Regions from separate parts of the Neobacillus sp. B24 genome, predicted to be linked through region 1. Evidence: a T-box and tRNA genes for the amino acid it is inferred to sense, from the RefSeq annotation. Region 1 holds a T-box; the other holds one or more tRNA genes.
The links. A T-box is a leader RNA that pairs with one kind of tRNA and senses whether it is charged. The one in region 1 lies ahead of ileS (isoleucine--tRNA ligase), so its partner is inferred to be a tRNA-Ile.
Positions count from the first base shown of each region.

Region 1 (6,551 bases):
CCACCTTATAGCCATATGATTCTACTACATCATTGGCACTTGTCAGCCTGCCTTCCTTATCCAATGTTAAAATCATGTCGGGATTATAATGATAGAGAGACTGGTAGTATTGTTGACTCGTTTTTAGCTGCCTGGATTGTTTGGCAAATTTCCATGCTGCAAACAGAATGATTAAAATAAATGTTAAAGTGAATATTAGTCCTATTTCCATTTGCCACACCATTAACCACCTCCCGGTTAATGAAAATTTTACCACAGTAATCGAGCTATTTTGACATAATTTTTAAATTTTCTTTCAATTGCACATAAAAAAGAGACGGTAATGAATATCTTACCGCCTGCCTTTATTGTACAACCATAGCCACTACCCAGGTTAGATATTTTTACATAATTCCTACAAGAGTTTCCTCATCCCCAACGATAAGTGATTCCATTTGTTCTGTTGGCGAAAAATGGAGGTTACTTAGGATTATGCTTCTATTTATTAATGGACTATGTTCAACTATTGATTGTTCTAGAGCTTTCGAGCAACTTATATAAAGGTCTATTCTCTTATCAACCGGCAAACCCATTTTTTTACGAAGGTCCTGAACGCCTCTAATAAACTCGCGGATCATTCCTTCCTTTCTAAGTTCATCACTGATATTTATATCGACAATAACAGTGAAATTCCGGTTAGCGGCCTCGGAGAAACCTGTTAGGACTGCAGTTTTCTGAACAAGAACATCATCTTCCCCCAGGTATACAACCTCTTGATTCTGTAATGTTACAGCAAGGGATTTTGTGTGTAGAAAATGTTCTACTTCCTCTGCTGTGGTTTTATTTAGACGTTGATTGACCTGATTCACGACTTTACCTAAGCGCGGACCCGCTGTTTTGAAATTGAGCTTCAATTTTACCTCAATAAACTCTTGCGAGGAATCAACCCACTCGACAGTCTTTACATTAAGTTCGTCTTTGATACTTTCTTCAAAAGGAGCAAGTGCCCCTGCTTCTTGATTGTTTGAGATAACCACCATTTTTCCAAGCGGTAGTTTTGTTTTAATTTGATGCTTATTCCGAACACTTCTCCCCAGCTCAACAATTTCTAGAACTGCCTGCATTTGTTTTTCAAGCTTTTCGTCAATCAGCTCTATCACTGCTTTAGGATAGCTAGTCAAATGAACACTTTCTCCTGTTAGCGAGAAGTAAATTTCTTCTGTTATAAAAGGAACAAAAGGCGCCAACAGCTTGGTAAGCTCCAATAATACTTTGTGTAAAGTATGAAACGCTGCCAATTTATCATCCGTCATCCCTTGGCTCCAGAACCGTTCCCGATTTCTGCGTACATACCAATTACTGACTTGTTCAACAAGCTGGCCTGCCAATCTTGCAGCGTTCGTTACCTGGTAAAGATCTATTTCCTTTTTCATCAGGGATGCCGTTGTCATCAGCCGTGATAGAATCCATCTATCCATAACCGATAAAGTGCCGGTTGAGTGGACTTGCGGCTTGAAGGAATCTATATCAGCATAAAGCTTATAAAAATGATAAAGACTTGAAAGTGTATCAACTAGCTTGGATTTTGCTTCTTGTACATTTCGGTCGGAAAAACGCTTGGCATTCCATGGGGCACTATCCTCAATCAGTGACCATCTAAGGGCATCAGCACCAAAGGTTTTTATAAGATCAACTGGATCGAGGGCATTGCCTTTGCTTTTTGACATTTTTTGTCCATGTTCATCTAAAACATGGCCCGTTGCCAGCACATTTTTATAAGGAGCTTTGCCAGTATAAAGGATAGAGACAGCTAGCAATGAATAAAACCAGCCTCTTGTCTGATCAATTCCCTCAATCACCACATCAGCTGGGAATTGTTTTTGAAAGAGTTCAGCATTTTCAAAAGGTGTATGGTATTGGGCAAATGGCATGGAACCACTGTCAAACCAGACATCAATCACTTCAGGCGTCCTATGCATTGTTCCCTTACAAGATGGGCAATTTAGCCTGATTGCATCTACATATGGCTTATGAAGCTCAACATGTGCAAACTCTTCAACACCTCTCTCCTTTAATTCCTCAACACTCTTTGGCGCCGCTTCTTTACCACATGAAGAACACACCCAAACATTTAAAGGGGTCCCCCAGTAGCGCTTTCGGCTGATATTCCAATCGACCATACCCTCTAAGAAGTTTCCAAAGCGGCCATTTTTGATATGGTCTGGATACCAATTTACTTGCTGGTTTTCGTGTATAAATTCAGCCTTTAATGCAGTTGTTTTGATAAACCAACTTTCCGTCGCATAGTAAAGTAACGGAGTATCGCACCTCCAGCAGTGCGGATAGGAGTGTTCATATTTCTCTTTATGAAAAAGCAGCTCTTTGTCATGCAGCAGCTTCACAATATCCACATCACATTCTTTCACAAACCTTCCCGCAAGCGGCGTAACCACGTCCATATATCTGCCGGATTCATCTACTACATTGACAAAGGAAAGCCCGTTTTCCTGTACAAGCCTATAATCGTCCTCTCCGTACGCTGGTGCAATATGAACAATTCCTGTCCCGCTATCGTCCGTCACAAAATCAGCTGCGACAATACTATGACCAGTGTTTACCTTTACAAACTCAAATGGAGGCTGATAGGGAAGTCCCACCAAATCTTTCCCTTTTATTTTTTCGAGAATTTGATATGGGGCTTTTATTACCTGATCCAATCTGGCTGAAGATACGATATACGTTTCGTGGTCTATTTGGACTTTTACATACTCAAGATTTCCATTTACCGCTAACGCCACATTAGCCGGGAGCGTCCATGGAGTAGTGGTCCAGCCCAGTACATATTCATTTTCACTAAGTTTAAATTTAACCGTGGCACTTAAGTCTTTCACATTTTTATATCCTTGAGCCACTTCATGAGAACTCAAGGAAGTCTGACAGCTGGGACAGTAAGGTGAAACACGGTGCCCTTTATAAAGTAATCCTTTTTCGTGAATGGTTCCGAGGATATTCCAAACTGATTCAATATAATGATTATCCATTGTCATATATGGATGGTCCATATCCACCCAATAGCCTAAATCCCTAGTAAATTCCCGCCATTGCTTTTCGTAGGAAAAAACACTTTCTTTGCATTTATTAATAAATGCTTCAACACCGTACTTTTCAATTTCCTGCTTGCCGGATATGCCCAGGTCCTTCTCCACACCTAATTCTACTGGCAGGCCATGTGTATCCCAACCTGCTTTTCTTACCACATGCTTTCCGTTCATGGTATGGTACCTTGCGATAATATCCTTTAGTGTCCTTCCTAATGCATGGCCAACATGGGGAAGGCCATTGGCAGTGGGCGGACCTTCATAAAAGACGAAGGTTTCATTATGTTTTCTATTTTCCATGGACTGCTGAAAAATATGGTTACTCACCCAATAATCCAATATCCGCTTTTCCCGCTGCACTCTGCTTTTCTTCTGATTGCTAAACTCCATAATCAAAACCTCCTTTTTAGAAAAATAAAAAACACCCGTCCCTAAAGAAAGGGACGAGTGCATTACCCGCGTTACCACCCAAATTCTGTTGAAAAACACAACAGCGCTTTGTCACCGTACTATCATACGTGTTCCTTTTAACGGCGGAAACCCGTCAAGACTTACTACAGTGTTCAGTCTTGCATCTCAGAGATGATTGTTTCCGTTAAGGCTTCCTCACTGGCTCCCACCAACCCCAGCTCGCTGTAGATTCTATCCTTACGTACTTGTTCTCTTCATTGATTTTATTAATGGAATATTTTGTATATAATACCATCCCTTACACATAAAAACAAGGGGTTATGATCACAAAACTTCACAGCTTAAGCCGCACCCCTTTATATACAGTTATTCTAACGAAATATTCACAACATCATCCAAATACTTTGTCGTGCTGTATCCATAAATCTCCAGGCTTTTAGGAATCACTTTCTCTTGAATGTTGTTACTGTGTAATTCCAGTCTCTGAACGGTAAAGAAATAACGGGGCTGCTCGATTTCTTCATAGGCGACTGGATGTTTATCCATATCGTATTCCACCCCGTTTTTATCAATAACCACTCCCTCAACATTCATATCCATTGAGGTAGTTTCGTTGTCACCCTGTCCTAGAATATTGAAGTTAAGCGCCTCAAACTCTCGATTTTCAACTTCATGATTGCTAATGACAACACTTGTAGGCTCTCCAACTTCCACCTTGTCAATGGAAATGGTACTGCCTGCATATTCAAAGGTTTGCGGATATACTTTAGAAGCATCCAGCTTGATGGTTTTATGGTCGTCAACGGATAATTGGGCTGATTGGAAGCTAATCTGAACTTCTTTGGGGCTTTCTCCAATGATTGGCTCAAAATATGTTCGGAAAGCAAACCAATTCATATCTAGCTGTGAATCCACAAAATTGCTGCCATACCTATCAGCCTTTAATTTTTTATTATTGATTATCAAATGCTCAAAATTAAGTGCATCTATCCGCTTAGCTGACTGTTCAACATTAAGAGAATATTGGAGAATTGTCGCTGTTGGAGCAATGGATAGTTTATTAAAGCGGACCGGTATCCCCTCGATTTCCGTTTCTTCATTCAGTTCATATTCTTTAGATGGTTGTTTAGTCACGGGAATCTCGAACTTCCATTCCCCTGTTTTATAATCCATGTTTTCATAGGGATTAAAACCATTCTGATTAGAAGGATCGTGTATCAATTTCTGAAGTTTTTTTATCTCAAGTTTGATTGTCCCAGTATCCGTAGAGAGTGGAAGCAGGCTCATTTTCCCTTGATACACGTTCTTTTTTTCCTTATTTACCTCCGATTCAAGATCCGGTGGAAAGTATCTTGGAAAGCCTGAAGTCATGATTTTATGTTCATTCTCAACATAGACCCCATCCTGATAATTCATCATATATTGATTGTCTTCATTTATGTCTTCTATTTCATAAAAAACTAGCGTCTGTACTTCATCGGCAATCGCGGCCTTAATCTTAATTTTCACCCCATTGCTTTCCGCTTTCAGATTCAGCCTTTCACCCAAGTCCTGATTCAAAAAGGTACGTAACTCTTGGTCTTCTTCTGTCCACGTATAGTAAAGGTTGGAAAAAGACCCTGTCATCCCTTCTATACCAATTAATAGGGCAAGCACACTTGCAAAAACAATCCCTATTCTTCTACGTTTTTTGATCTTCTGTTGTCTTTGCTTTTCCTCTTCTGCCAGCCTGGCTTTAATGTTGTCCATGAACTGGGTTGGTACATGAAAATGCTCCAGCCTTTCTGTAAGACTTGACAGTGTTAACATGACATCCTGAAACGCAGCCAAATCCTCTTGACAGTCTTGGCAATGATATACATGTTTTTCGAACTCAATTTTTTTCGAACGTTCTAACGTTCTTTCTAAGTAATCTATGTAAACCTTATGGTACTCCTCACAGCCATTAAAGGATGAGCCGAACTCCATTGCTTTTCTAAGTAACTGAATTCCAGAAAATAAATACTCTTTCAGTTTTTCAACAGAAACTTGGAGAAGATGTGCCGTCTCCTCCTGAGAGATTTTTTTTATATATGTAAGAACTACCGCTTCTCTTTCGTACTCTATTAAGTTATCAAGCGCTATAAATAAATCCTGACGCGGTTCACTTTGCTCAGAACCTTGTAAACTTTTATCAGCAGAAAGCTCCCGGCAAATAGGTACGAAAAGGGTCGTTACCCACATTTCGAATGATGTTTCATTTTTATACTGAGGCAATTCCTTGTGGACTTTTAAAATCGTTCTATAAAAAAGCTCTTCCATTTGCTGCTGAGTCCTAAGATAAGAAAAACCTAAAGTATAGAACGATTGTTTATGCTGATCGAACCAATCTACTACGGACTCAACACTTTTTTCTCTTAAAGTAATGATTGATATGGGATCCATTTTTGCTGGGATCATAAATGTGTCCCCCTTTAAATATTCTCTTTAAACTAGTAGTTATTTCCATCATATAACCATTCTTGTATAAAACCTATTAGTTTTTTTGATCCTGGTGCTAAATTCCGAAATGATGCGACAGCAATCCCAATGTGGCGGTAATAATCATCCTCCAATGGAAGGATTCGAATATTTTCAGGAATGCGATACAGAATCATTTCGGGCAGGATGCTAATCCCCAGACCATTTTGCACCATGGCAATGATGGCTTGATCTTCCGCAATTTCGTATTTAATCTTAGGTTTGATTTTATGTTCTTTCAAAATTCGATGGACATCCTTATCAATGCTTGATTTAGGCATAATGAACGCTTCATCATTAAGCTGCTCTAAATGCATGAGTTCCTGCCTTGCCAGAGGATGTGTATCCGGTACAATACATAAAAGTTTGTCCTTTTTTAATGGAATAACTTCATATGCTTTTGAAACGGGTAAGGACATAAAGCCAAAATCAATGGTTCCATCTAAGATCCATTGATCGATTTCATCATAATCTCCTTCAAATAACCTTATTTCAATATGGGGAAATTCCTTATTAAATTGTTTAATGATTTTCGGCAGCCATTGGATTGATACGCTCGGAAGT
Region 1 covers NZ_AP035777.1:459,438-465,988, reverse strand. The annotation lists gene ACZ43M_RS02330 (sensor domain-containing protein) at 1-223, opposite strand, end outside; gene ileS (isoleucine--tRNA ligase) at 384-3,467, opposite strand; T-box leader at 3,514-3,755, opposite strand; gene ACZ43M_RS02320 (DUF4179 domain-containing protein) at 3,855-5,927, opposite strand; gene ACZ43M_RS02315 (LysR family transcriptional regulator) at 5,960-6,551, opposite strand, start outside.

Region 2 (6,551 bases), 1.4 Mb from region 1:
CGAGACCTACAAGTCGAGCAGGGACGAAAGTCGGGCTTAGTGATCCGGTGGTTCCGCATGGAAGGGCCATCGCTCAACGGATAAAAGCTACCCCGGGGATAACAGGCTTATCTCCCCCAAGAGTCCACATCGACGGGGAGGTTTGGCACCTCGATGTCGGCTCATCGCATCCTGGGGCTGTAGTCGGTCCCAAGGGTTGGGCTGTTCGCCCATTAAAGCGGTACGCGAGCTGGGTTCAGAACGTCGTGAGACAGTTCGGTCCCTATCCGTCGTGGGCGCAGGAAATTTGAGAGGAGCTGTCCTTAGTACGAGAGGACCGGGATGGACGCACCGCTGGTGTACCAGTTGTCTTGCCAAAGGCATCGCTGGGTAGCTATGTGCGGACGGGATAAGTGCTGAAAGCATCTAAGCATGAAGCCCCCCTCAAGATGAGATTTCCCATAGCGTCAAGCTAGTAAGATCCCTGAAAGATGATCAGGTTGATAGGTCAGAGGTGGAAGCATGGTGACATGTGGAGCTGACTGATACTAATCGATCGAGGACTTAACCAAGTCATGTATTACTGGTGAACTCGTTTTTACAACACTTCTTCTGCATTATCTAGTTTTGAGGGAATGAAACCTAAAAAAAATAGTCTGGCAACTATGGCGAGAAGGTCACACCCGTTCCCATACCGAACACGGAAGTTAAGCTTCTCAGCGCCGATGGTAGTTGGGGCGAAAGCCCCTGTGAGAGTAGGACGTTGCCGGGCTAAGCCCCTTTTGGGGCTATTATTTTGTCTACATTATAGTTGGCCCCTTGGTCAAGCGGTTAAGACACCGCCCTTTCACGGCGGTAACACGGGTTCGAATCCCGTAGGGGTCACCATTTCGGAGGATTAGCTCAGCTGGGAGAGCATCTGCCTTACAAGCAGAGGGTCGGCGGTTCGATCCCGTCATCCTCCACCACTTAAATTAAAGTATGAGCCATTAGCTCAGTTGGTAGAGCAACGAGCAAAGCTTCTATGAAAAGGCTGCGAGTTGTACATGCCGAGCCGCTTCTTGAATATTCTTTCTGAGGCGGGGACATCTGACGTCCACAATCAAAATTTAGGGAATCATCATAGTATGAGCCATTAGCTCAGTTGGTAGAGCATCTGACTTTTAATCAGAGGGTCGAAGGTTCGAATCCTTCATGGCTCACCATCAAATATTGCGGGTGTGGCGGAATTGGCAGACGCACCAGACTTAGGATCTGGCGCCGCAAGGCGTGGGGGTTCGACTCCCTTCACCCGCACCATTTATATTTTGCGGAAGTAGTTCAGTGGTAGAACACCACCTTGCCAAGGTGGGGGTCGCGGGTTCGAATCCCGTCTTCCGCTCCAGAAATGCCGGGGTGGCGGAACTGGCAGACGCACAGGACTTAAAATCCTGCGGTAGGTGACTACCGTACCGGTTCGATTCCGGTCCTCGGCACCATTTATTTCAATCTTATATGCGCCCGTAGCTCAATTGGATAGAGCGTCTGACTACGGATCAGAAGGTTATGGGTTCGACTCCTGTCGGGCGCGCCATTTTAAATTATATTTTCGGGAAATAGCTCAGCTTGGTAGAGCACTTGGTTTGGGACCAAGGGGTCGCAGGTTCGAATCCTGTTTTCCCGACCATCTTACATGATTATGGGGCCTTAGCTCAGCTGGGAGAGCGCCTGCTTTGCACGCAGGAGGTCAGCGGTTCGATCCCGCTAGGCTCCACCATAACTCAATTAGAAATTTGGCGGTGTAGCTCAGCTGGCTAGAGCGTACGGTTCATACCCGTAAGGTCGGGGGTTCGATCCCCTCCGCCGCTACCAAATTGTCTCATAACCATATTGGTTAATGAACCTTTACTTGGACCTTTAGCTCAGCTGGTTAGAGCAACGAGCAAGGCTTCCTTGAACAAGCTGCGAGTTGTACCCATCGAACTGCTGCTTGAATAAGCTTTCTGAGATGGGGACAGACAGATTTTAACCATATTGGTTAATGAACCTTTACTTGGACCTTTAGCTCAGCTGGTTAGAGCAGACGGCTCATAACCGTCCGGTCGTAGGTTCGAGTCCTACAAGGTCCACCAATAGTTTTATATATAATGGAGGAATACCCAAGTCTGGCTGAAGGGATCGGTCTTGAAAACCGACAGGCGGGTTAAACCGCGCGGGGGTTCGAATCCCTCTTCCTCCGCCATTATAAACACATTTTTATTGTCGCGGGGTGGAGCAACGACCATTGCATCGTTGAATATTCTGCGAGTTGTATCAATCGAGCTGCTGCTTGAATAAGCTTACTGAGATTGATACAGTCATACGTTAGCTTTTAGCATGACGTAATCTTATACTTCTTATTGTCGCGGGGTGGAGCAGTCCGGTAGCTCGTCGGGCTCATAACCCGAAGGTCGCAGGTTCAAATCCTGCCCCCGCAATTCGGTCTGGTAGTTCAGTTGGTTAGAATGCCTGCCTGTCACGCAGGAGGTCGCGGGTTCGAGTCCCGTCCAGACCGCCACTAAAGTGGCTCAGTAGCTCAGTCGGTAGAGCAATGGACTGAAAATCCATGTGTCGGCGGTTCGATTCCGTCCTGAGCCACCTTCTATTTAAAAATAAATCACGGCGGTTGTGGCGAAGTGGTTAACGCATCGGATTGTGGTTCCGACATTCGAGGGTTCGATTCCCTTCAGCCGCCCCATACATGCGGGTGTAGTTTAGTGGTAAAACCACAGCCTTCCAAGCTGTTGTTGTGAGTTCGATTCTCATCACCCGCTCCATTATGGGCCTATAGCTCAGCTGGTTAGAGCGCACGCCTGATAAGCGTGAGGTCGATGGTTCGAGTCCATTTAGGCCCACCATATAATTTGCATTGAGTATGCAGCTTTCTTATTATTCCGCAGTAGCTCAGTGGTAGAGCTATCGGCTGTTAACCGATCGGTCGCAGGTTCGAATCCTGCCTGCGGAGCCATATAGAGAAGTACCCAAGTGGCTCAAGGGGCTCCCCTGCTAAGGGAGTAGGTCGCGGAAGCGGCGCGAGGGTTCGAATCCCTTCTTCTCTGTAATTTGGCCCCTTGGTCAAGCGGTTAAGACACCGCCCTTTCACGGCGGTAACACGGGTTCGAATCCCGTAGGGGTCATACAAAGGGACTGATGACAATATGTCATCAGTTTTTTTGTGTTTTCTGTTGATTACTCACATACTTGATATAAAATGGTACTTTGGGCTTAAAAAAAGTCAGAATCATTTGGATTCAATTGAATTTGGAAGAGGTTGGGTTTAAACTAAAAAATAGCCCATAAAAGGAAAAGAGAGGAAGTAATCTGTGGTATCTATCCGTACTAAAATTATTGTGTACTCCATGGTCCTTGTACTCCTAATTAATAGTGTTGCTTATTTTTTGTTTCAAAACAGCCAAAAATCCGGTGAAGAATATAATGCCATCTTGCAAAGATTCTTTTTGTTAAATGACCTATCTATCAGTACAAAAGCTGTCTACGAGTCCATAGATGATTATTTGCTTGATCATTCTAGTGATAGACTGGGCAGTTATTCATCTGAACGGGAAAAGTTAAAATCTTTGCAAGCCCAACTAAAAATACATATTAACCAAGATATTGCAGTAAAGAATTACTATTACTTGATTGAAAGTTTTCTAGACGAATGCAGTGTGATCATAAATGCATATGATCGAAATGAGATTGAGGTTTACTCGGCCCATTTAACGGAATTGTCAAGAATATCGCTATACATACAAGAGGCGACATTGGCATTAATTAATCATGAATTAACGAATTATCAAACGTTCTATAGAGAAATGCATAAAAGAAACGAGCTCTTCAGCTCAATTGGCATTTTTATTTTTGCTATAACCATATTTCTCAGCCTATTATTTGCCCTTTGGTTTTCAAAAGGGATGACGAAGCCAATAACCCATTTATCACAGGCTGCGAAGGAAATTTCGGCGGGTAAATTTGACGGTCCTGATATTAAAGCACCTACAAGGGATGAACTTCGTTTTCTGGCCGAAACATTTAATAATATGAGAGAAAATATTCGCCGATTAATTCAGGAAATTAAACAGAAATCAGAGTTAGACAACTTGTTAAAAGAAATGGAACTTAAGAGTTTGCAAAATCAAATAAATCCTCATTTTCTCTTTAATACATTAAATACTGTTTCAAGAATGGCCTACATTGAAGGTGCGGAACGGACTAGTGATTTGATTGATTCCGTAGCGGCATTACTAAGATACAATCTGGGCAGCCTGGACAAACCGACGACTTTGAAGGAGGAGGTCGCCGTCGTTCATAATTATTTTTTTATCCAAATGACCAGGTTTGGTGACAGGGTACAGTTTAAGAAGGAGATTGATGAGTCTTGCTTATCACTCCCAATACCTTCTTTAACATTGCAGCCAATTATTGAAAATGCATTTATCCACGGCGTTGAGTCTTATGAGCGCGATGCAGTTTTAAGTCTTCGGGTTTATAAAAAAAATAGTCAAGTCATTGTTGAAGTAGCAGACAATGGGGTTGGAATGGATGAACAAACAAAGAAAAGATTAGTGGAGCTAGATGATACTATGCACTACAGTCAACAATCAACCAAGCACACCGGGCATTCGACAGGGATTGGACTTCAAAATGTAATAAAGCGATTGCAATTATTTTATGGACAGGACCAGGTAGTTGAAATTCAATCCAAAAAGGGTGAGGGAACGGTAATTGTGCTAATGCTCCCAGTTGCTGCTGAAAGTGAGGTTATCGCAAAAGGTTATGTATAAATTACTAATTGTAGATGATGAGATGCTGGAAAGACAGGTACTTAGGCTGATTGTATCAACAAAATTAAAAGAGATAGAGATTGTTGGAGAGGCTGAAAACGGGAGAAAAGCAATCCAACTGGCTCACCAATTTGCTCCTGATATCATCATTATGGACATTAAAATGCCAGGGATTGATGGTATTGAGGCAGTAAAATTAATTAAAGACCAGCAGCCACATATAAAAGTCATCATGCTATCAGCATTTGATAAATTCGAGTATGCAAGACAAGTCATGCAGCAGGGTGTGAAAGAATATTTATTAAAACCTGCCCGAAAAGATGAACTAGTTGCAGCAGTAGAGCGGATTCTTTCCGAACTCAAGATGGAAAGACAGGAAAAAGAAGAGCAAGAAAGTTTAAGAAGAAAACTTCAGTCAGCGATAGTACCTATTGAAACCGAAGAAATGGATTGGAATCTTGTTTATGAAGACAAAAAGATGAATAAAGTAAAAGGATTTATAGAGGAGAACTTTACTAAGTCAATTTCATTAGAAGATGCAGCGGAGCATGTTGGTATTAGTCCCTATTATTTAAGTAAGTTGTTTAAAGAACGATTTTCTGTTAATTTTATTGATTACCTTACTCAATTACGGGTAGATAAGGCCAAGGAAATGATGAAAAATCCAGAAAGCAGCTTGAAGGAAATCTGTTATAACGTTGGGTATAAGGACCCTAACTATTTTAGCAGGGTGTTTAAAAAAACTACTGGCCTTTCTCCTAGTGACTATAGAAGACGACTATTGATAGGGTAATCGAAAGATATTTCTTATATATCACAAAAAAGTGAAGATGAATGCAAAAGATTAAAGGAAGTTCCGGAACAGTTATCTGAATATTAGTGCTATATTGGTAAATGAAAGAGCTTTCATAAGGGAAGAGGGGGAGAAAATTAATGAAAAAAGCTTGGTCGATCATGTTAATAGTTTTGCTTATGGCTTCATTTGTATTAGCAGGCTGTAGCTCCGATACATCTTCTGGAGGAAATTCTTCCGGCAACAAATCGGGAAATAAAGATGCAACGCTGGATATTTTTAGTTGGTGGACAGGTGCTGGGGAAGAAGATGGATTAAAAGCATTAATTGAATTGTTTAAAGAGAAGCACCCGGATGTGAAAATTGAAAATGCAGCGGTAGCGGGTGGTGCAGGTACAAATGCAAAAGCAGTACTTGCCAGCAGGATGCAGGGAAATGATCCTCCTGCAACGTTCCAGGTTCACGGCGGATCCGAGCTAAATGACGGATGGGTGGCAGCCGGTAAAATGGAGACACTCGATGATCTTTATGAAAAGGAAGGCTGGAACGATAAGTTTCCAAAGGATTTAATTGACCTGGTGAGCAAGGATGGACATATTTATTCAGTTCCTGTAAATATTCATCGAGGAAACGTTCTCTGGTATAACAAAAAGATTTTTGCAGAGAACAATTTGGAGGCACCAAAAACATTTGATGATTTCTTTAAGGTGGCAGACGCTCTTAAAGCCAAAGGGATTACTCCTCTAGCACTTGGGGATAAAGAACCTTGGACAGCCACTCATTTGTTTGAAGATGTGCTATTAGGTACGCTGGGAGCAGATGACTATAAGAAATTATGGACAGGCGATCTCGCGTTTGATGATGCTAAGGTGAAAGAAGCGGTTGAAACATTCAAGAAAATGTTATCTTACGTAAATGAAGACCATAGCTCAAGAAACTGGCAGGATGCTTCACAGCTTGTAGGAACCGGAGAAGCA
Region 2 covers NZ_AP035777.1:4,434,024-4,440,574, reverse strand. The annotation lists rRNA gene ACZ43M_RS22125 (23S ribosomal RNA) at 1-551, shown strand, start outside; rRNA gene rrf (5S ribosomal RNA) at 635-751, shown strand; tRNA gene ACZ43M_RS22115 (tRNA-Glu) at 793-867, shown strand; tRNA gene ACZ43M_RS22110 (tRNA-Val) at 872-947, shown strand; tRNA gene ACZ43M_RS22105 (tRNA-Lys) at 1,109-1,184, shown strand; tRNA gene ACZ43M_RS22100 (tRNA-Leu) at 1,194-1,278, shown strand; tRNA gene ACZ43M_RS22095 (tRNA-Gly) at 1,289-1,363, shown strand; tRNA gene ACZ43M_RS22090 (tRNA-Leu) at 1,369-1,457, shown strand; tRNA gene ACZ43M_RS22085 (tRNA-Arg) at 1,476-1,552, shown strand; tRNA gene ACZ43M_RS22080 (tRNA-Pro) at 1,569-1,645, shown strand; tRNA gene ACZ43M_RS22075 (tRNA-Ala) at 1,660-1,735, shown strand; tRNA gene ACZ43M_RS22070 (tRNA-Met) at 1,754-1,830, shown strand; tRNA gene ACZ43M_RS22065 (tRNA-Ile) at 2,014-2,090, shown strand; tRNA gene ACZ43M_RS22060 (tRNA-Ser) at 2,108-2,200, shown strand; tRNA gene ACZ43M_RS22055 (tRNA-Met) at 2,362-2,435, shown strand; tRNA gene ACZ43M_RS22050 (tRNA-Asp) at 2,439-2,515, shown strand; tRNA gene ACZ43M_RS22045 (tRNA-Phe) at 2,523-2,595, shown strand; tRNA gene ACZ43M_RS22040 (tRNA-His) at 2,620-2,695, shown strand; tRNA gene ACZ43M_RS22035 (tRNA-Gly) at 2,701-2,774, shown strand; tRNA gene ACZ43M_RS22030 (tRNA-Ile) at 2,779-2,855, shown strand; tRNA gene ACZ43M_RS22025 (tRNA-Asn) at 2,891-2,965, shown strand; tRNA gene ACZ43M_RS22020 (tRNA-Ser) at 2,969-3,056, shown strand; tRNA gene ACZ43M_RS22015 (tRNA-Glu) at 3,063-3,134, shown strand; gene ACZ43M_RS22010 (sensor histidine kinase) at 3,321-4,781, shown strand; gene ACZ43M_RS22005 (response regulator transcription factor) at 4,774-5,574, shown strand; gene ACZ43M_RS22000 (ABC transporter substrate-binding protein) at 5,715-6,551, shown strand, end outside.
Region 2: it has a tRNA-Ile gene. The T-box ahead of ileS (isoleucine--tRNA ligase) is inferred to sense a tRNA for this amino acid. The anticodon was not compared.